Thermus thermophilus: one gene and its partner. The protein of the gene in region 1 interacts with the protein of each later gene in a pairwise test. Links are inferred from orthologs where the notes say so. Each region holds a gene or a part of one and is shown on either strand. Other genes may lie near its edges. The genes, in order: ruvA and TthTMY_RS05550.

The links.
Region 2: the proteins of ruvA (region 1) and TthTMY_RS05550 interact in binary tests that used the Escherichia coli proteins (3 or more experiments, as listed by UniProt). The link is inferred for Thermus thermophilus from one-to-one orthologs.

The regions. Positions count from the first base shown.
Region 1 is NZ_AP025158.1:134,011-143,103, forward strand. The notes cover bases 5,471-8,357. They hold ruvA (Holliday junction branch migration protein RuvA), read left to right. Parts: upstream 5,471-6,571; coding sequence 6,572-7,144; downstream 7,145-8,357. Other genes in these bases: TthTMY_RS00815 (2-oxoglutarate dehydrogenase E1 component), read right to left, coding at 5,471-5,732; TthTMY_RS00820 (enoyl-CoA hydratase-related protein), read left to right, coding at 5,811-6,575; TthTMY_RS00830 (HAD family hydrolase), read right to left, coding at 7,127-7,876; TthTMY_RS00835 (hypothetical protein), read right to left, coding at 7,873-8,241; TthTMY_RS00840 (LOG family protein), read right to left, coding at 8,238-8,357. Outside these bases: TthTMY_RS00800 (argininosuccinate synthase), read right to left, coding at 1-357; lpdA (dihydrolipoyl dehydrogenase), read right to left, coding at 442-1,809; odhB (2-oxoglutarate dehydrogenase complex dihydrolipoyllysine-residue succinyltransferase), read right to left, coding at 1,811-3,031; more of TthTMY_RS00815, read right to left, coding at 3,042-5,470; more of TthTMY_RS00840, read right to left, coding at 8,358-8,753; TthTMY_RS00845 (universal stress protein), read right to left, coding at 8,754-9,093. UniProt on the Escherichia coli protein: The RuvA-RuvB-RuvC complex processes Holliday junction (HJ) DNA during genetic recombination and DNA repair.
Region 2 is NZ_AP025158.1:1,021,597-1,030,748, reverse strand. Bases 869-3,814 are described here. They hold TthTMY_RS05550 (crossover junction endodeoxyribonuclease RuvC), read left to right. Parts: upstream 869-2,064; coding sequence 2,065-2,565; downstream 2,566-3,814. Other genes in these bases: mqnC (cyclic dehypoxanthinyl futalosine synthase), read left to right, coding at 3,207-3,814; TthTMY_RS05545 (adenosine-specific kinase), read right to left, coding at 2,673-3,158; ftsZ (cell division protein FtsZ), read left to right, coding at 993-2,051; ftsA (cell division protein FtsA), read left to right, coding at 869-980. In the rest of the region: more of ftsA, read left to right, coding at 1-868; more of mqnC, read left to right, coding at 3,815-4,349; trpA (tryptophan synthase subunit alpha), read right to left, coding at 4,406-5,203; trpB (tryptophan synthase subunit beta), read right to left, coding at 5,200-6,459; thyX (FAD-dependent thymidylate synthase), read left to right, coding at 6,496-7,308; NAD-dependent DNA ligase LigA, read right to left, coding at 7,305-9,152.

The DNA of each region.
Region 1 (9,093 bases):
CCCCTTCCCCGTGGCCCCGTGGGCGATGGCCTCCGCCCCCTCCTCCTCGGCGATCCGCACCAGGTGCTTGGCGATCAAAGGCCTGGCGATGGCGGTGCCGAGGAGGTAGTAGCCCTCGTAAACGGCCCCAGCCCGCATCATGGGGAAGACGAAGTCCCGGACGAACTCCTCCTTGAGGTCTAAGGCGATGGCCTTGGAGGCCCCGGTCCTCAGGGCCTTCTCCCGGGCCTCCTCCACCTCCTCCCCCTGGCCGATGTCCGCGGTGAAGGCGATGACCTCGGCCCGATAGGTTTCCTTGAGCCACTTGAGGATGATGCTCGTGTCCAGTCCGCCGGAGTAGGCCAAGACGATCTTCATGTCCCTCCCAGTCTACCCCTCGAGGGGGTATGCATAAGTATACAAAACCGGGGTGCTCTCCACACCCCGGCGTTGCCCGGTTCGCTAGAGGTGGATCGGCCGCTCCCACGCCGCCAAGGCCGCCTCCTTGAGGACCTCGGAGAGGGAGGGGTGGGCGTGGGGGGCGCGGCCCAGGTCCTCGGCGCTCGCCTTGAAGAAGATGGCCAAGGCCGCCTCGGCCAGGACGTCCCCCACCCGGGCCCCGATCCCGTGGACCCCGAGGATGCGGTCTGTCTTGGCGTGGGCGAGGACCTTGATGAACCCCTCCGTCTCCCCCATGGCCCGGGCGCGGCCCGAAGCGGAGTAGGGGAACTTCCCCACCTTGTAGGGGATGCCCTGCGCCTTCAGCTCTTCCTCGGTGTAGCCTATGGCGGCGATCTCGGGGTGGGTGTAGACCACGCTGGGGATGGCCTGGTAGTCCACGTGGCCGAAGCCCCGCGCCATGTGCTCCACGGCGGCGATCCCCTCCTCGCTCGCCTTGTGGGCGAGCATGGGACCCCGCACCACGTCCCCGACGGCGTAGATGTGGGGAACGCGGGTCCTCAGGTGCTCGTCCACGGGGATCCGCCCCCGCTCGTCCGTGGAAAGCCCGGCGTTCTCCAGGGCAAGCCCCTCGGTGTAGGGCCTCCGGCCCACGGCCACGAGGACCCGGTCCGCCTCCAGGACCTCGCCCCCCTCAAGCTCCACCCGGGCCCCCTCGGCCTCGGGCACCACGGCGGTGACCCGCACCCCGGTGCGGATCGTGAGGCCCTGCTTCTTGAAGACCCTCTCCGCCGCCCGGGAGACCTCGGCGTCCATGGTGGGGAGGATGCGGTCCATGTACTCCAGGACGATGACCTCCGCCCCCAGGCGGTGCCAGACCACCCCGAGCTCCAGGCCCACCACCCCGCCCCCCACCACGATGAGCCTCTTCGGCACCTCAGGGAAGGAAAGGGCCTCGGTGGAGGTCACCACCCGCTCGTAGTCCACCTGGGCCCACGGGGGGATGAGGGGGGCGCTTCCCGTGGCGATAAGGATGTAGCGGGCCTCCAGCTCCTCCCCCGTCTCCTCTACCAACACCTTGCGCTCGGAGAGGAAGCGGGCCGTGCCCTGGTGGCGGGCGATGCCGTTCTTCTTGAAGAGGAACTCCACCCCTTGGGTGTTGGCCTGGACCACCTTGTCCTTGTGGGCCATGAGGGCGGGAAGGTCGGGCTCCACCCCCTTCACCTTGGCCCCAAGGAGGCCCTTCTTCGCCTCGTAGATGCGTTCGGTGGTCTCCAGGAGGGCCTTGGAGGGGATGCACCCCACCCTGAGGCAGGTCCCCCCTAGGGCCTTCTCCTTCTCCACCACCCCCACCTTCATCCCGAGCTGGGCCGCCCGGATGGCGGCCACGTACCCCCCGGGCCCGGCGCCGATCACCAGGAGGTCGTACACGCTACACCTCCAGAAGGAGCCTGGCCGGGTTCTCAATGAGCTCCTTCACCCGGCGGAGGAAGGTGACCGCCTCCCGCCCGTCCACGATGCGGTGGTCGTAGGAGAGGGCCAGGTACATCATGGGCCGGATCACCACCTGGCCGTCCCGAACCACAGGGCGCTCCTGGATGGCGTGCATGCCCAGGATCCCCACCTGGGGCGGGTTGAGGAGGGGGGTGGAGTTCAGGGAGCCGTAGATCCCCCCGTTGGTGATGGTGAAGGTGCCCCCCATGAGCTCCTCGGGCTTGAGCTTCTTGGTGCGAGCCCTTTCGGCGAAGTCGGCGATTTGCCGCTCAATCTCGGCGAAGGAGAGGCGGTCGGCGTCGCGGATTACGGGGACCACCAGGCCCTCGCCCCCGCCCACGGCGATGCCGATGTCGTAGTAGCGGTGGTAGACGATGTGGTTGTCCCGGATCTCGGCGTTGAGCTCGGGGATCTCCTTGAGGGCCTGGACCACGGCCTTGACGAAGAAGCTCATGAAGCCGAGCTTGACCCCGTACTTCTTCTGGAAGGCCTCGCCGAACTCCTTCCTGAGGGCGATCACCGCCGACATGTCCGCCTCGTTGAAGGTGGTGAGCATGGCCGTGGTCTGGCGGACCATGAGGAGGCGCTCGGCGATGCGGCGGCGCAAGGGGGTCATGGGCACGGCCTCGCTCACCCGCCAGGGCTTGTCGGCGGGGGGCTGCGTGGGGGTGGAGGGCGGGGGCGCGGGGCGGGAGGGGGGAGGAGGCGGCGGGGCCTCCTGGGGCTTGGCGGGGACCCTTTCCTCCAGGTAGCGCTCCACGTCCTCCTTGAGGATGCGGCCGCCGAGGCCCGTACCCTGGACCTCTGCCGGGGAGACGCCCCTTTCCCGCATGAGCCGCTCCGCCGCGGGCATGGCCAGAGGCTCCGGGGAGGGCTCCACGGGGGCTTCGGCGGGGGGCTGGGCCTTGGGGGAGGCCTCCGCTCTCCCCTCCTCCAAAAGGGCAATGGCCTCCCCCACCCGGGCGGTCTCCCCGGTCCTCTTCAGGATCTGCTTTAGGGTCCCGGGAAAGGGGGCGGGGAGCTCCAGGGTGGCCTTGTCGGTGATGAGCTCCACCAAGGGCTCGTCCTGGGCGAAGCTTTCCCCTTCTCCCTTAAGCCAAGCGCCGATCTCCACTTCCACGATGCTTTCGCCCACGGAGGGCACCTTGAGTTCCTGCACGGCTACCTCCTTACCTGAACGCTTCCTCCAGAAGCTCCTCCTGCTCCAGCCTGTGGACCTTGGAGGAGCCCACGGCGGGGCTCGGGGACTCGGGCCGGGCCACCACGGAGAAGGGGTGGCCGTAGATCTCCCCGCAGAAGCGGGCGGAGAGGTACCACCAGGCCCCCTGGTTCACCGGCTCCTCCTGCACAAAGACCACGGGGACCTTCTTGGGGTAGAAGCCAAGGGCCTCCTGAAGCTCGGCCTCGGGGAAGGGGTAGAGGAGCTCCAGCCTCAGGATGGCCACGTCCTCCGCCTGAAGCTCCCTGCGCTTCTGCAGGAGGTCGTAGTAGACCTTGCCCGAGGTGAGGAGGACCTTCCGCGCCCCCTTGACCCTTTCGGGGATCACCTTCTGGAAGCGCCCTTCCGCGAGCTCCTCCAGGGTGGAGACCACCTCGGGGTGGCGGAGGAGGCTTTTTGGGGTCATGACCACCAGGGGCTTGCGGATGGGGCGCTTCACCTGGCGGCGGAGGAGGTGGAAGAACTGGGCGGGGGTGGTGGGGTAGGCCACCTGGAGGTTGTCCTTGGCCCCAAGCTGCAAGAAGCGCTCCAGCCTCGCCGAGGAGTGCTCGGGGCCTTGGCCCTCGAGCCCATGGGGCAGGAGGAGGACGAGGCCCGAGAGGCGGTTCCACTTGACCTCGGCGCTCGCCAGGAACTGGTCTATGTAGACCTGGGCCACGTTGACGAAGTCCCCGAACTGGGCCTCCCAGAGGACGAGGCCCTCGGGGTAGTCCAGGCTGTAGCCGTACTCAAACCCCAAGACCCCGGCCTCGGAGAGGGGCGAGTTCCAGATCTCCACCTCCGCCTGCCCCTCGGCCAGGTGCTGGAGGGGGATGTAGCGCTCCCCGGTGCGGTAGTCGTAGAGGGCGGCGTGGCGCTGGGTGAAGGTGCCCCGAAGGGCGTCCTGCCCCGTGAGGCGCACCCTGTGCCCCTCCACGGCCAAGGTGGCGAAGGCCAGGGCCTCGGCGGTGGCCCAGTCCACGGGCCGCTTCTCCTCGGCCATCTCCAGGCGGGCCTCGAGGAAGCGCTTGAGCTTGGGGTGCACCTGGAAGCCCTCGGGAACCGCGCTAAGCCGCATCAGGAGGTTCTTCAGCCCCTCCTTGGGGAAGGCGGTGTCCGCCTCGGGCACCAGGCGGTCGGGCCCGCCCACGTAGCCTTGCCAGACCCCGCCCAAGGTGCTGTAGACCACGGGGGTGGCCTCGGCCTTCACCCGGGCGAACTCGCTTTCCAGCCGCTCCAGATAGGCCTCCTGCCAGGCCTTAAGCTCCTCCTCGGAGACCAGGCCCTCGGCCTTAAGCCGCTCGGCATAGACCCGCCAGGGCTCGGGCTTCTTGGCGATGAGGGCGTACATGGGGGCTTGGGTGAAGGTGGGCTCGTCCGTCTCGTTGTGCCCCCGGCGGCGGTAACCCACGAGGTCAATGACCACGTCCTTGCCGTAGCGGCTCCGGTACTCCAGGGCGAGGGCGAGGACGAAGAGGAGCTCGTCCAGCGCCTCGGCGTTCACGTGGAAGATGGGCGCCCCCACCATCTTGGCGACGTCCGTGGGGTAGCGGCCGGAGGCGTACTCCGAGGGGAGGGTGGTGAAGCCCAGCTGGTTGTTGGCCACCACGTGGAGGGTGCCCCCCACCCGGTAGCCGGGAAGCCCGGAGAGGTTCAGGGTCTCCTGGACGATGCCCTCGCCGATGAAGGCCGCGTCCCCGTGGACCAGGATGGCGAGGCCCCGCTTCCTCTCCCGGTCGCCGAAGCGGTCCTGCTTGGCCCGGACCCTTCCCAGGGTCACGGGGTTGACGAACTCCAGGTGGCTCGGGTTGAAGTTGAGGGAGACGTGCACCGGGCCAAAGGGGGTCTCCACGTCCGTGGAGTGGCCCAGGTGGTACTTCACGTCCCCCACGTACCCCTCGGGGAAGAGCTCCTCAAACTCGCGGAAGATGGCCTCAAAGGGCTTCTCCACCACGTGGGCCAGGACGTTGAGCCGGCCCCGGTGGGCCATGCCCAGCACCACCTCCCGCACCCCAAAGCGGGCCGCCTCCTGGACCGCCTCCTGGAGGAGGGGGATGAGGCTTTCCAGGCCCTCCACGCTGAAGGTCTTCGCCCCCAGGTACTTCCGCTGGAGGAAGGCCTCAAAGAGGCTCGCCTGGAGGAGGCTCCGCAAGACCCGCCTCCGCACCTCGGGGGCAGGCTTGGGCCACGGGGCCTCAATCCGGGAAAGGAGCCACGCCCTCTCCTCGGGCTCCACGTGGGCCACCTCAAACCCCACGGGGCCCAGGTAGGTGGCCTCCAGGCGCTCAAGGAGGGCCCCCAAGGTGGGCGCGCCGAAGAGAGGGGGGAGGGGCCTCCTTAGGTCCTCCGGGGAGAGGCCGTGGGCCTCGAGGGAAAGCGCCTTGGGCCTCGGCCGTTCCCGGCCCAGGGGGTCTATGCGGGCCGCGAGGTGCCCGAGCTCCCGGTAGGCCTGGCGCAAAGCCTCCACCTTGAGGAGGAAGCCCAGGTCCAAGGCCTCGCCCGGGAGGGGAGCGGCCTGGCGTTCTCGTCGGCCGTCCTCCAGGTCCTCCAGGGTGAGGGCGGAGAAGTAGCGCCGCCAGTCCTCGGGGAGGGAAAGGGGATCCTCCAAGTAGGCCCGGTAAAGGGACTCTAGGTAGCCTTGGCTTTCCAACGTGAGCTCCATGGCGCCTCCGGGGGGTCACCCCCTACCTAAGCTACACCAAAAAGCGGTGTAGTGCGCCACGCCCCGTACAATGGGGGCATGGTCCTGAAGGAACGCCAAGACGGGGTTTTGGTCCTCACCCTGAACCGGCCCGAGAAGCTCAACGCCATCACCGGGGAGCTCCTAGACGCCCTTTACGCCGCCCTCAAGGAGGGGGAGGAGGACCGGGAGGTGCGCGCCCTCCTCCTCACGGGGGCGGGTCGGGCCTTCTCCGCCGGGCAGGACCTCACGGAGTTCGGCGACCGGAAGCCCGACTACGAGGCCCACCTGCGCCGCTACAACCGGGTGGTGGAGGCCTTGAGCGGCCTGGAGAAGCCCCTCGTGGTGGCGGTGAACGGGGCGGCGGCCGGGGCGGGGATGAGCCTCGCCTTATGGGGGGACCTGCGCCTCGCCGCCGTGGGGGCGAGCTTCACCCCCGCCTTCGTCAGGATCGGCCTGGTGCCGGACTCGGGGCTGAGCTTCCTCCTCCCCCGCCTGGTGGGCCTGGCCAAGGCCCAGGAGCTCCTCCTCCTCTCCCCAAGGCTTTCCGCCGAGGAGGCCCTGGCCCTGGGCCTCGTGCACCGGGTGGTGCCCGCGGAAAGGCTCATGGAGGAGGCCCTTTCCTTGGCCAAAGAGCTCGCCCAGGGCCCCACCCGGGCCTACGCCCTCACCAAAAAGCTCCTCCTGGAGACCTACCGCCTCTCCCTCACCGAGGCCCTGGCCCTCGAGGCCGTCCTCCAGGGCCAGGCCGGCCAGACCCAGGACCACGAGGAGGGGGTCCGGGCCTTCAGGGAGAAGCGGCCGCCCCGCTTCCAGGGCCGATGATCCGCTACCTCCGGGGCCTGGTCCTCAAGAAGGAGGCGGGCGGCTTCGTCCTCCTCGCCGGGGGGGTGGGGTTCTTCCTCCAGGCCCCCACGCCCTTCCTCCAGGCCCTGGAGGAGGGGAAGGAGGTGGGGGTCCACACCCACCTCCTCCTCAAGGAGGAGGGGCCCTCCCTCTACGGCTTCCCCGACGAGGAGAACCTCGCCCTCTTTGAACTCCTCCTCTCGGTGAGCGGCGTGGGGCCCAAGGTGGCCCTCTCCCTCCTCTCGGCCCTGCCCCCTAGGCTCCTCGCCCGGGCCCTCCTGGAGGGGGACGCGAGGCTCCTCACCTCGGCGAGCGGGGTGGGGAAAAGGCTCGCCGAAAGGATCGCCCTGGAGCTCAAGGGGAAGGTGCCCCCCCACCTCCTCGGGGAGAAGGTGGAAAGCGAGGCCGCCCAAGAGGCGGTGATGGCCCTCGCCGCCTTAGGGTTCAAGGAGGCCCAGGCCCGGGCCGTGGTCCTGGACCTCCTGGCCCAAAACCCCAAGGCCCGGGCCCAGGACCTCATCAAGGAGGCCCTAAAGCGCCTCCGCTAGGAAGACCTCCCCCAGGTCCCGCACCCGGAGGTCGGGGGGGGCCTCCGGGTCCTCCGGCCGCAGGCCCCGGTCCACCCATACGGCCCGCACCCCCGCCAGGCGGGCCCCCCGGATGTCCTTTTGGGGGTTATCCCCCACCATGGCCGCCTCCTCCGGGGCCACCCCGAAGGCGCAGAGGGCCATGCGGAAGAGCCCGGGGTCGGGCTTGCCGATCCCCACCTCCCCGGAGATGAGGACCAGGGAGAAATGGGGGGCAAGCCCCGCGCCGAAAAGCTTTTCCCGCTGGAGGTCGGGCACCCCGTTGGTGAGGAGGGCGAGGGCAAGCCCGCGGCGCCGGGCCTCCATAAGGAAGGCCTCCGCCTCCGGGTACAGGGGGTAGCGGCGCCTCTCCCGGAAGAAGGCCTCGGCGAGCTCCCGCGCCCGTTCGGGGGGCCCCCCCGCCTCCTCCAAGGCCTCGCGGAAGACCCGCTCCCGGAAAGGCCCGGCCCAAGCGGCCAGGGCCTCGAGGCCCGGGGTGCTGTACCGGGCCCAGAGGGCCTCCAGGGCCGAGTGGCCGATGGCCTCGGCCCAAGGGTAGAAGGGGGCCTCCCGGAAGAGGGCCTCGGCCCGCGCCTTGACCCGGGCGAAGAAGCCCTCCACCCCCACCCTGCGCCCCAGGTCCTCCAGGACCGCGCGGCTTACCGGCAGGTCCTGAAGGAGGGTATCGTCCAGGTCCAGAAGGAGAAGCCTCACGCCCCCTCCCGCACCAGGACGGGGTTTCCCCCGGGGTCAAAGAGGAGGAGGTGGTCCCCCGCCTCCCGGAAGCCGAGGCCGTACTTGGCGAGGCGGAGCTTTTCGTGGGCCAGGTTGTCCACGAGGAAGACAAGCCGCCCCTCCTCCACCCGGAGCCGGGCGAAGCCCTGCCCCTCGGGCCTCGGGCGCTGGGGGCCCCGCGCCACGCCCCCTTCCCCCGGGCGCAGGAGGAGCAGGGGGCCCTCGAGGGGGGAAAGAAGGGCCTCCCGCTCGGGGAGGAGCTCCTCCAGGGCGAGCCCCAGGGCCTGGTAGAAGCTCACCCCCTGCCCCAGGTCCGGCACGTAGACCAAGAGGGTCTCGCTCATAGGCTCCTCAGAAACCGCCTCAGGTCCTCCTCGTCCGCCACCACGCGGAGAAGGCCCACGTCCTCGGGGGCGATCTCCCCGTGGGCCTTGAGGAGGGAAAGCCAGTAGGGGTCCACCGCCAGGGGGCGTCCCACGCCCTGCCTCAGGTAGAGGAGGTTCCAGGCGAGGACGAGCTCCGCCAGGGTCCCCACCCCCCCGGGCAGGGCCAGGTACCCCGCCCCCAGGTCCAGGAGGCGGCCGATGCGCTGGGGGAGCGTGGCGGCGGGGAGCTCCAGGTCCACGAAGGGGTTGGGGCCCCTCCGCTCGGGAAAGAGGGCCGGGGCCGTGACCCCCACCACGAGGCCGCCCCTGGCCTTCACCCCCCTGGCCAGGGCCTCCATCCCCCCCTGGTATCCCCCGCAGGCGAGGCCAAACCCCTCCTCGGCCAGGACCTCCCCGTAGCGCACCCACCGGGCGTAAAGGGGGTCTTCCGGGGAGAGGCGGGAGGAGACGAAAACGGCGAGCAGGCGCATCTAGCGGCAGCGGACCACCAGCACCGGGACGGAGGTCCGGTGGAGGACCCCCTCGGTCACCGAGCCCAAAAGGAGCCTGTCCAGGCCCGTCCGCCCGTGGGTGCCCATGACGAGGAGGTCGTACTCCTTGGCCGCCTCCACGATGGTGGGGATGGGCACCCCTTCCTTCACCTCCCCCGTGGCCTCCACCCCCTTGGCGCGGGCGAGGTCCAGGGCCTTCCTGATGGCCTCCTCCCCCGCCTTCCTTAGGTCCTCCAAGAGCTCCATCCCGTAGGGCACGCTCTCCGGGGCGATCCAGATGGCCTGGGCCGGGTTTTCCAAGACGTAGAGGAAGTGGACC
Region 2 (9,152 bases), 890 kb from region 1 along the record:
GCCACGGCCTCGCCGCCATCCGCCGCGGCCACACCATCGCCGAGGCGGACGTGGAGCGGGCCATAGAGCAGGCCAAGGCCTACCCCTTTGAAGGGGAGCTGGAGCTTTTGCACGCCCTGCCCCTGGAGTTCAAGGTGGACGGCCAGGAGGGGATCCGGGACCCCGTGGGGATGGCGGGGGTGCGCCTCGAGGTGGACGTCCACCTCATCGCTGCGGGCCGGGGCCCCCTCGCCAACCTGCGCCGGGCCGTGGAGGAAGCGGGCCTCGCCCTGGACGCCGTCTGCGTCCAGGCCCTGGCCAGCGGGCTCGCCGTCCTCACCCCCGAGGAGGAGGAGATGACCGTCCTCCTCCTGGACATCGGCGGCGGCACCACCGACGTGGCCGTCTTCCGGGGCGGAAGGCTCGCCCACTCGGCCGTGGTGCCCCTGGGCGGGGACCACGTGACCCACGACATCGCCCAGCTCCTCAAGATCCCCTTTGAGGAGGCGGAACGGGTCAAGCGCAAGTACGGGGCCGCCCTGCCGGAGCTCGCCGACCCGGAGCTCGTCCTGGAGATCAACCAGGAGGGCGGCGCCCTGGGCGAGGTTCCGGCCCCGGAGCTCGCCCGCATCATCCGGCCGCGGATGCGGGAGATCCTCCATCTGGCGCGCCAGAGCGTGGACGAAACCCTGGGGCCTTTGGAGATCCAGGTCAACCGCGTGGTCCTCACGGGGGGCGGGGCCCTCCTCCGGGGCACCGACCTCCTCGCCCGGCAGCAGTACGGCCTCCCCGTGCGGGTGGGCAAACCCCAGGGGGTTTCGGGGCTTACGGACGTGGTCGCCTCCCCCGCCCACGCGGCGGCGGTGGGGCTCGTCCGCTACGGGGCAAGCCTCCCCCTAAAGCCCCAGGAGGCCAAGCGGATCAGGGAAAAACCGGAGGACAAGCCCAAGGGCGAGGGGCTTTGGGCCAGGATCAAGGAGTTTCTGAGCAACCTGTTCTAGAGGGAGGGGGGTATGGAAGGAGCGGTCATCAAGGTCATCGGGCTCGGGGGTGCGGGGAACAACGCGGTGAACCGCATGATTGAGGCGGGGCTTTCCGGCGTGGAGTTCATCGCCGCCAACACGGACGCCCAGGTGTTGGCCAAAAGCCTCGCCGACCACCGGATCCAGCTCGGGGAGAAGCTCACCCGGGGCCTCGGGGCCGGGGCCAACCCCGAGATTGGGGAGAAGGCGGCCCTCGAGGCCGAGGACCTCATCGCCGAGGCCCTGGAGGGGGCGGACCTCGTCTTCATCACCGCGGGCATGGGGGGCGGCACGGGGACGGGAAGCGCCCCCGTGGTCGCCGACATCGCCAAGCGGCTCGGCGCCCTCACCGTGGCGGTGGTGACGCGCCCCTTCAGCTTTGAGGGCCCCAAGCGCATGCGCACCGCCGAGGAAGGCATCAAAAAGCTCAAGGAGCGGGTGGACGCCATGGTGGTGGTCCAGAACGACCGCCTCCTCTCCGCCGTGGACAAGAAGATGACCTTAAAAGACGCCTTCCTCATCGCCGACCGGGTGCTGTACCACGGGGTCAAGGGGATCACCGACGTCATCAACCTCCCCGGCCTCATCAACGTGGACTTCGCCGACGTCAAGGCCCTCTTGGAGGGCGCGGGCCAGGTGCTCATGGGCATCGGGGCGGGGCGCGGGGAAAACCGGGTGGAGGAGGCGGCCAAAAGCGCCATCCACAGCCCCCTCCTGGAGCGCTCCATTGAAGGGGCCAGAAGGCTCCTCCTCAACGTGGTGGGCTCCGAGGAACTCTCCCTCATGGAGGCCGCCGAGGTGGTGGAGAGGATCCGGGAGGCCACGGGCCACGAGGACGTGGACATCCTCTACGGGGTCACCTACGACGAGCGGGCCCAGGACGAGCTCCGGGTCATCCTCATCGCCGCGGGCTTCGCGGAGAGCACCGTGGTGCCCCGCCCCGCCCGCCCCGTGGACTTCCCCACGGGCCACGTGGACCTGACGAACTACGACATCCCCGCCTTCATCCGCTACGGGGACGGGGACTACCCGCCCAGGCGGGGCAACTGAGCTTCCCCTTCCCGTGGTCGTGGCCGGCATAGACCCCGGGATCACCCACCTGGGCCTCGGGGTGGTGGCGGTGGAGGGGAAGGGGGCCCTCAAGGCCCGCCTCCTCCACGGGGAGGTGGTGAAGACCTCGCCGCAGGAGCCCGCAAGGGAGAGGGTGGGACGGATCCACGCCCGGGTCCTAGAGGCCCTCCACCGCTTCCGGCCCGAGGCGGTGGCGGTGGAGGAGCAGTTCTTCTACCGCCAAAACGAGCTCGCCTACAAGGTGGGCTGGGCCCTGGGGGCCGTCTTGGTGGCGGCCTTTGAAGCGGGGGTGCCCGTCTACGCCTACGGCCCCATGCAGGTGAAGCAGGCCCTGGCGGGGCACGGCCACGCCGCCAAGGAGGAGGTGGCCCTCATGGTCCGGGGCATCCTGGGCCTGAAGGAGGCCCCGAGGCCAAGCCACCTGGCGGACGCCTTGGCCATCGCCCTAACCCACGCCTTCTACGCCCGCATGGGCGCGGCGAAGCCTCTCTAGATCCCACCCCATGCCGGCTTGCGCCAGCATGGGGGCCCCGGCAAAAGGTCCTAGGGAGCTTCCCCAAGCCAGTTGGACGAAGGGAAACCGGAAAGGGTATAGAGGCCCTAAAGCTTGTACCCCAGGCGCCGGAGGAGGTCCTTTCGCCAGGCCACCTCGGCCTCGTCCTCCACGCCCAGGGGCGTGAAGCCGTCCATGACCCCGAGGATGGCCCTTTGCTCCCCCTCCTCGGCCACCACCACCTTGAGGGGGTTGGCGGTGGCGGCGTAGATCCGCACCACCTCGGGGCAGGCCTTCACCGCGTGGAGGACGTTGATGGGGTAAAAGCCCTCCCCCAAGACGATGAGGAAGGCGTGGCCGCAGGCGAGGTTGAAGAGGTTTTTCACGGCGAGCTCCACCAGGGCCTCGTCCGTCCCCGAGCGGCGGATGAGGCGCTTGCCGCTCGCCTCGGAGAAGGCGAGGCCGAACTTGATCCCGGGGACTGCGGTCACCAGGGCCTCGTGGAGGTCCTCCACCGTCTTGATGAAGTGGGCCTGGCCCAGGATGACGTTGAGGTTCTCGGGCTTTTCAATGGGAATCACCTTGAGCTCCATGCCCCGATTTTACCGAAGGCCACCTTGCCCCGGGAAAAGGGGTGTAGGATGAAGGGCATGGACGTCCTGGAGAAGGCCGTGGCCGGGGAGAGGCTTTCCGAAGGGGAGGTCCTAAGCCTCTTCAGCCTCCCCTTGCCCGAGCTCGCCGCCGCCGCCCACGAGGTGCGGCTTAAGAAGACCGACCCCGAGGTGGTGACCTTCCTCATAGACCGCAACATCAACTACACCAACGTCTGCACCGTGGCCTGCGCCTTCTGCGCTTTTTACCGCACCAAGAGGCAGAAGGACGCCTACACCCTGAGCTACGAGGAGATCGCGAGGAAAGTGGAGGAGCTCTACCAGGTGGGGGGCAGGCGGATCCTCATGCAGGGCGGGGTGAACCCCGAGCTTCCCCTGGATTGGTACCTGGACCTCCTCCGCTACCTCAAGGGCCGCTTCCCCGACCTCCGCATAGACGCCTTCAGCCCCGAGGAGATCCTAGGCCTGGAACGCCTCACGGGCCTTAGGGCGGAGGCGATCCTGGAAAAGCTAAAGGAAGCGGGCCTGGACGGCCTGCCCGGGGCCGGGGCGGAGATTTTGGTGGACGAGGTCCGCCTAAAGGCGGCCCCCGCCCGGATCCGGACGGCGGACTGGTACCGCATCGTGGACGCGGCCCAGGCCCTGGGGCTTTACACCCTCGCCACCATGGTCATTGGCTTCGGAGAGGGCCCCAAGGAGCGCGCCCTCCACCTCCTCGGCCTCCGCGCCCAGCAGGACAGGGCCCTGGAGCGCTACGGGAACGGCTTCGCCGCCTTCGCCCTGTGGACCCTTCAGGTGGAGCACACACGCCTCAAGGGCAAGGCCCCCGGGGCCACGGCCCACGAGTACCTGAAGACCCTGGCCATCGCCCGCCTCGCCCTGGACAACTTCGCCCACTTCCAGGCCTCCTGGCCCACCCTGGGCTTCAAGGTGGCCCAGGCGGCCCTCTACTACGGGGCCGACGACTTCGGGAGCACCATGCTGGAGGAGAACGTGGTCTCGGCGGCGGGGGGGCACGGGCGCACCCACGCCACGGTGCGCCAGATCGTCCGCCACATCGTGGACGCGGGGTTTAAACCGGCGGAGCGGGACCCCCTCTACCGCATCCTCCGCTACCCAGACCCCGAGGCCATCCTGAAGGAGCCCGAGCCCCTGGAACTCCCCCTCGCCTAAGGGCGGTTCCCCCATGCTGGCCCAAGCCAGCATGGGGGCCCCGGTTTTTCTCAGGATTAGCCTTCCCTCGGGCCGGGGTTGGCCTCGAGGCGCTGGAGGCCCTGGCGGATCTCCTGGAGGAGGGGCGCAAGGGGCCTCCCCTCCTCTAGGGCCCGGATCAGGGCGCTTCCCACCACCACCCCGTCCGCCACCGCTGCCTGGGCAGCCGTGGTCCTGCCGGAAACCCCGAAGCCCACGGCCACGGGGAGGGGGGTCCTGGCCTTGATGCGCCGCACCAGGTCCTTCACCTCCTCGGGAAGCCTTTCCCGCATCCCCGTGACCCCGGTGACGGAGACGGCGTAGACGAAGCCCGTGGCGTGGCGGACCACGGTGGCGATGCGGGCGTCCGTGGAGGTGGGGGCGAGGAGGAAGACCGTCTCCAGGCCGATCTCCTGGGCGAGGCGCACGAGGCCTGGGTCCTCGTCGGGAGGGAGGTCGGGGAGGATCACCCCCGTGGCCCCCGCCTGCTTGAAGAGGCCGAAGAAGCGCTCCGGCCCCCAGGCCAGGACGGGGTTCAGGTAGGTCATGAGGAAGAGGGGCTTTTCCGTCATGGCCCGCACCTCCCGCACGAGCTCCAGGGTCCCCTGGACGCTCATCCCCTTCCTCAGGGCCAGTTCGCTTGCCCGCTGGATCACGGGGCCGTCCCCCAGAGGGTCGGAGTAGGGGAGGCCGATCTCCAGAAGGTCGGCGTAGGGCAAAACCTCCTCCACCGCCTGCAAAAAGCCTTCCCGGCTGGGGAAGCCTGCGGTGAGGTAAGGGATGAGGGCGGCCCTTCCCTCGGACCGGGCCTTGGCGAAGGCCTCCTGGGTGGTCACAGCTCCCCTCCCAGAAGGCGCATGGCCTCGGTCACGTCCTTGTCCCCCCGGCCGGAGAGGTTGATGACCACCACCTGGTCCTTGTCCATCTCCGGCACCACCTTGGCGGCGTGGGCGATGGCGTGGGCCGATTCCAAGGCGGGGATGATGCCCTCAAGCCGCGCCAGGAGCTTGAAGCCCTCGAGGGCCTCCTCGTCCGTGACGCTGGCGTACTCCGCCACCCCGGCGTCGGCGTAGTAGCTGTGCTCCGGCCCCACCCCGGGGTAGTCCAGCCCCGCGGAGACGGAGTGGGCCGGGGTGATCTGGCCGTCGTGGTCGTAGAGGAGGTACATGTAGCTCCCGTGCAGCACCCCCCGCTTCCCCGCCCCGATGCTCGCGGCGTGCCTGCCCGTGGAAAGCCCCTCCCCGGCGGCCTCCACCCCAATGAGCCTGGGGCGCTCCTCCTCGGGCAGGTAGGCGAAGGGGGCGAAGAGGCCGATGGCGTTGGACCCGCCCCCCACCGCGGCGATGAGGGCGTCGGGGAGGCGGCCGAAAAGCTCCTGGCTTTGCCGCTTCACCTCCTCCCCGATGACGCTCTGGAAGTCCCGGACCATCATGGGGTAGGGGTGGGGGCCCACCACGGAACCCAGGATGTAGAAGGTGGTGCGCACGTTCGTGATCCAGTCGCGGATGGCCTCGTTGGTGGCGTCCTTGAGGGTGCGGCTCCCCGCGGCCACGGGCCGCACCTCGGCCCCGAGGAGCTTCATGCGGAAGACGTTTAAGGCCTGGCGCCTGACGTCCTCCTCCCCCATATAGACCACGCACTCCATGCCGAAGAGGGCCGCCACCGTGGCCACGCTCACCCCGTGCTGCCCCGCCCCCGTTTCGGCGATGACCCGCCTCTTGCCCATGCGCCTGGCCAGGAGGGCCTGGCCCAGGGTGTTGTTGATCTTGTGGGCCCCGGTGTGGAGGAGGTCCTCCCGCTTGAGGTAGACCTGGGCCCCGCCCCAGTGCTCGGAAAGCCGCTTGGCGTGGTAGAGGGGGGTGGGCCTGCCGGCGAACTGCCTGAGGTAGTGGTCCAGCTCCTCCAGGAAGGCCGGATCCTTCTTGGCCTCCCGGTAGGCGGCCTCCAGCTCCTCCAGGGCGGGGATCAGGGTCTCGGGCACGTACCGCCCCCCGTAGGGGCCGAACCGCCCCCTCGCGTCGGGCAAGGGAAAGTCGGGTAGGGTCAGCATGCTTCGCTCCCTAAAGGCGCCTCGCGCCAAGACAACTCCCATCCTACCCCGGAGGGGCCTCCCGGTAAACTCGGGGGGATGGAAGGGCCTCTCACGATCCCGGTCTTGGACAAGGGCTTCGTCCGCCTGGTGGACCAGATGGGGGACGACCGCGCCATCGTCCAGGCGGCCCGGGTGTCCTACGGGGAAGGGACGAAGACGGTGCGGGAGGACGCCGCCCTCATTGACTACCTCATGCGCCACCGCCACACAAGCCCCTTTGAGATGGTGGTCTTCAAGTTTCACGTCAAGGCCCCCATCTTCGTGGTCAGGCAGTGGTTCCGCCACCGCACGGCGAGCGTCAACGAGGTCTCGGGGCGCTACTCCATCCTCAAGGAGGAGTTCTACGAGCCCGAGGCCTTCCGCAGGCAGGCGAGGAGGAACAAGCAGGCTTCGGAAGGGGCCCTCCTGGACGAGGAGGCCTTGGCCCTCCTAAGGAGGGTGGAGCAGGAGGCCTACGGGGCCTACCGGGCCCTTCTGGAGAAGGGCGTGGCCCGGGAGATGGCCCGGATGGTCCTTCCCCTCAACCTCTACACCGAGTTCTACTGGAAGCAGGACCTGCACAACCTCTTCCACTTCCTCAAGCTCCGCCTCGCCCCCGAGGCCCAGTGGGAGATCCGCCAGTACGCCCAGGCCATCGCCGAAATCGTCAAGGAGAGGGTCCCCTTGGCCTGGGCCGCCTTTGAGGAGCACCTTTTAGGAGGGGCTCTTCTCTCCCGCACGGAGCTTCGGGCCCTAAGGGGCCTCCTCACCCCCGAGGTCTACGAGAAGGCCCTGGCCTCTTTGGGCCTCGAGGGAAGCCGCCTTAGGGAGGCCCTGGAGAAGCTCTTCGGGCCCGGGGAGGTCCCTTAGACGAGCTCTTCCGCCTTCTTCCCCGTGCGGGCCTCTATGAGCCGGTAAAGCTCCTCCTCCGTGAGGGTGGGGACCCCTAAGGCCTTGGCCTTTTCCAGCTTGCTCCCCGGGGCCTCCCCCACCACGAGGTAGCTCGTCTTGCGGCTCACGGCGTCCGTCACCTTGGCCCCAAGGCGCCGGAGGAGGGCCTTCACCTCCTCCCGGGGGCGGGAAAGCTCCCCGGTGATCACGAAGGTGAGCCCTTTAAGGGCCTCCCCGCCCTTCTCCTTGGCCTCCATCTCCACCCCCGCCTCCTTGAGCCTTCGCACCAGGTGGCGGAAGGCGGGGTCCCTCAGGGTTTCCAGGATGGCCCTCGCCGTGAGCTCCCCCACCTCCTCCACCTCCAAAAGCTCCTCCAGGCTGGCCTCGAGGAGGCGGTCCATGGTCTGGAACTTGGCCGCCAGGTTCCGGGCCAGGACCTCCCCCACTCCCGGAAGCCCCAGGGCGTAGAGGAGGCGCTCTAGGCCCCTTTTCTTGCTCTCCTCTATCTGGCGGAGGAGGTTTTGGGCGCTCTTTTCCCCCATGCGCTCCAGGCCCACCAGGTCTTCCTTCCTCAGGCGGTAGAGGTCGGCCACGTCCTTGACCAGGCCCTTCTCCAAAAGCTTCTCAACGAGCTTCTCCCCCAGGCCCTGGATGTCCATGGCCTTGCGGGAGGCGAAGTGGCGGATGGCCTCAAAGCGCTTGGCGGGGCACAAGGGGTTGGGGCAGCGGTGGACCTTCCCCTCCTGGATGAGGCGATGGCCGCACTCGGGGCAGGCCTCGGGCCAGCGCACGGGCCGCTCCTTTCCCGTGCGCCGCTCCTTGAGGACCCGGAGGACCTCGGGGATGACCCCGCCCGCCTTGTGCACCAAAACCCAGTCCCCGATGCGGATGTCCAGCTCCTCTATGTAGCTTTCGTTGTGCAGGGTGACCCGGGAAACCTCGCTGCCCTCTAGGAAGACGGGCTCGAGGACCCCCACCGGGGTCACCCGCCCGGTGCGCCCCACCTGGAAGACCACGTCCAAAAGCCGGGTCTCCTTCTCCTCGGCGGGGAACTTGTAGGCGATGGCGAAGCGGGGGGCGCGGGCGGTGTAGCCGAGCTCCCGCCAAAGTTGCAAATCGTCCAGCTTCACCACCACCCCGTCCGCCTCAAAGGGAAGCTCCCGCCGCTTCTTCAGCCAGTCCTGGTAGATTCCCTCCACCCCTTCCGCCCCCACGGCCCGCGCGTAGCCGTGCTCCACGGGGAAGCCCTTCTCCTTGAGCCAGTGGAGGAGGGCGAACTGGGTCGCCACCCCTTCCCTCTCCACCTCTTCCAGCCCGAGCCCCAGGGCGTAGAAGGTGGCCCTGAGGCCCCGCTTGGCGGTGATGCGGGGGTCTTTTTGCCTTAGGGAGCCCGCCGCGGCGTTCCTAGGGTTTTTGAAGATCTTCTCCCCCCGCTCCTCCAGCTCCTCGTTGAGCCGGAGGAAGGCCGCTATGGGCATGTAGACCTCGCCCCGGACCTCGAGGCGCTCCGGCACCCCCTTGAGCCTCCTCGGGATGGTGGGGATGGTGAGGAGGTTCTGGGTCACCTCCTCCCCCACCTCCCCGTCCCCCCGGGTGGCCCCGTAGACCAGGACCCCATCCTCGTAGTAGAGGTTGACGGAAAGGCCGTCCACCTTGTGCTCCACGGTGTAGGCGAAGGGGCCCTTCCGGCCCAGGGCCCGCTCTATCCGCTCCTCAAAGGCCCTGACCTCATCCAGGGTGAAGGCGTTGTCCAAGGAGTACATGCGGGTGGGGTGGCGGACGGGGCGGAAGGTGGCCTCGAGGGGCCTCGCCCCCACTTGCTC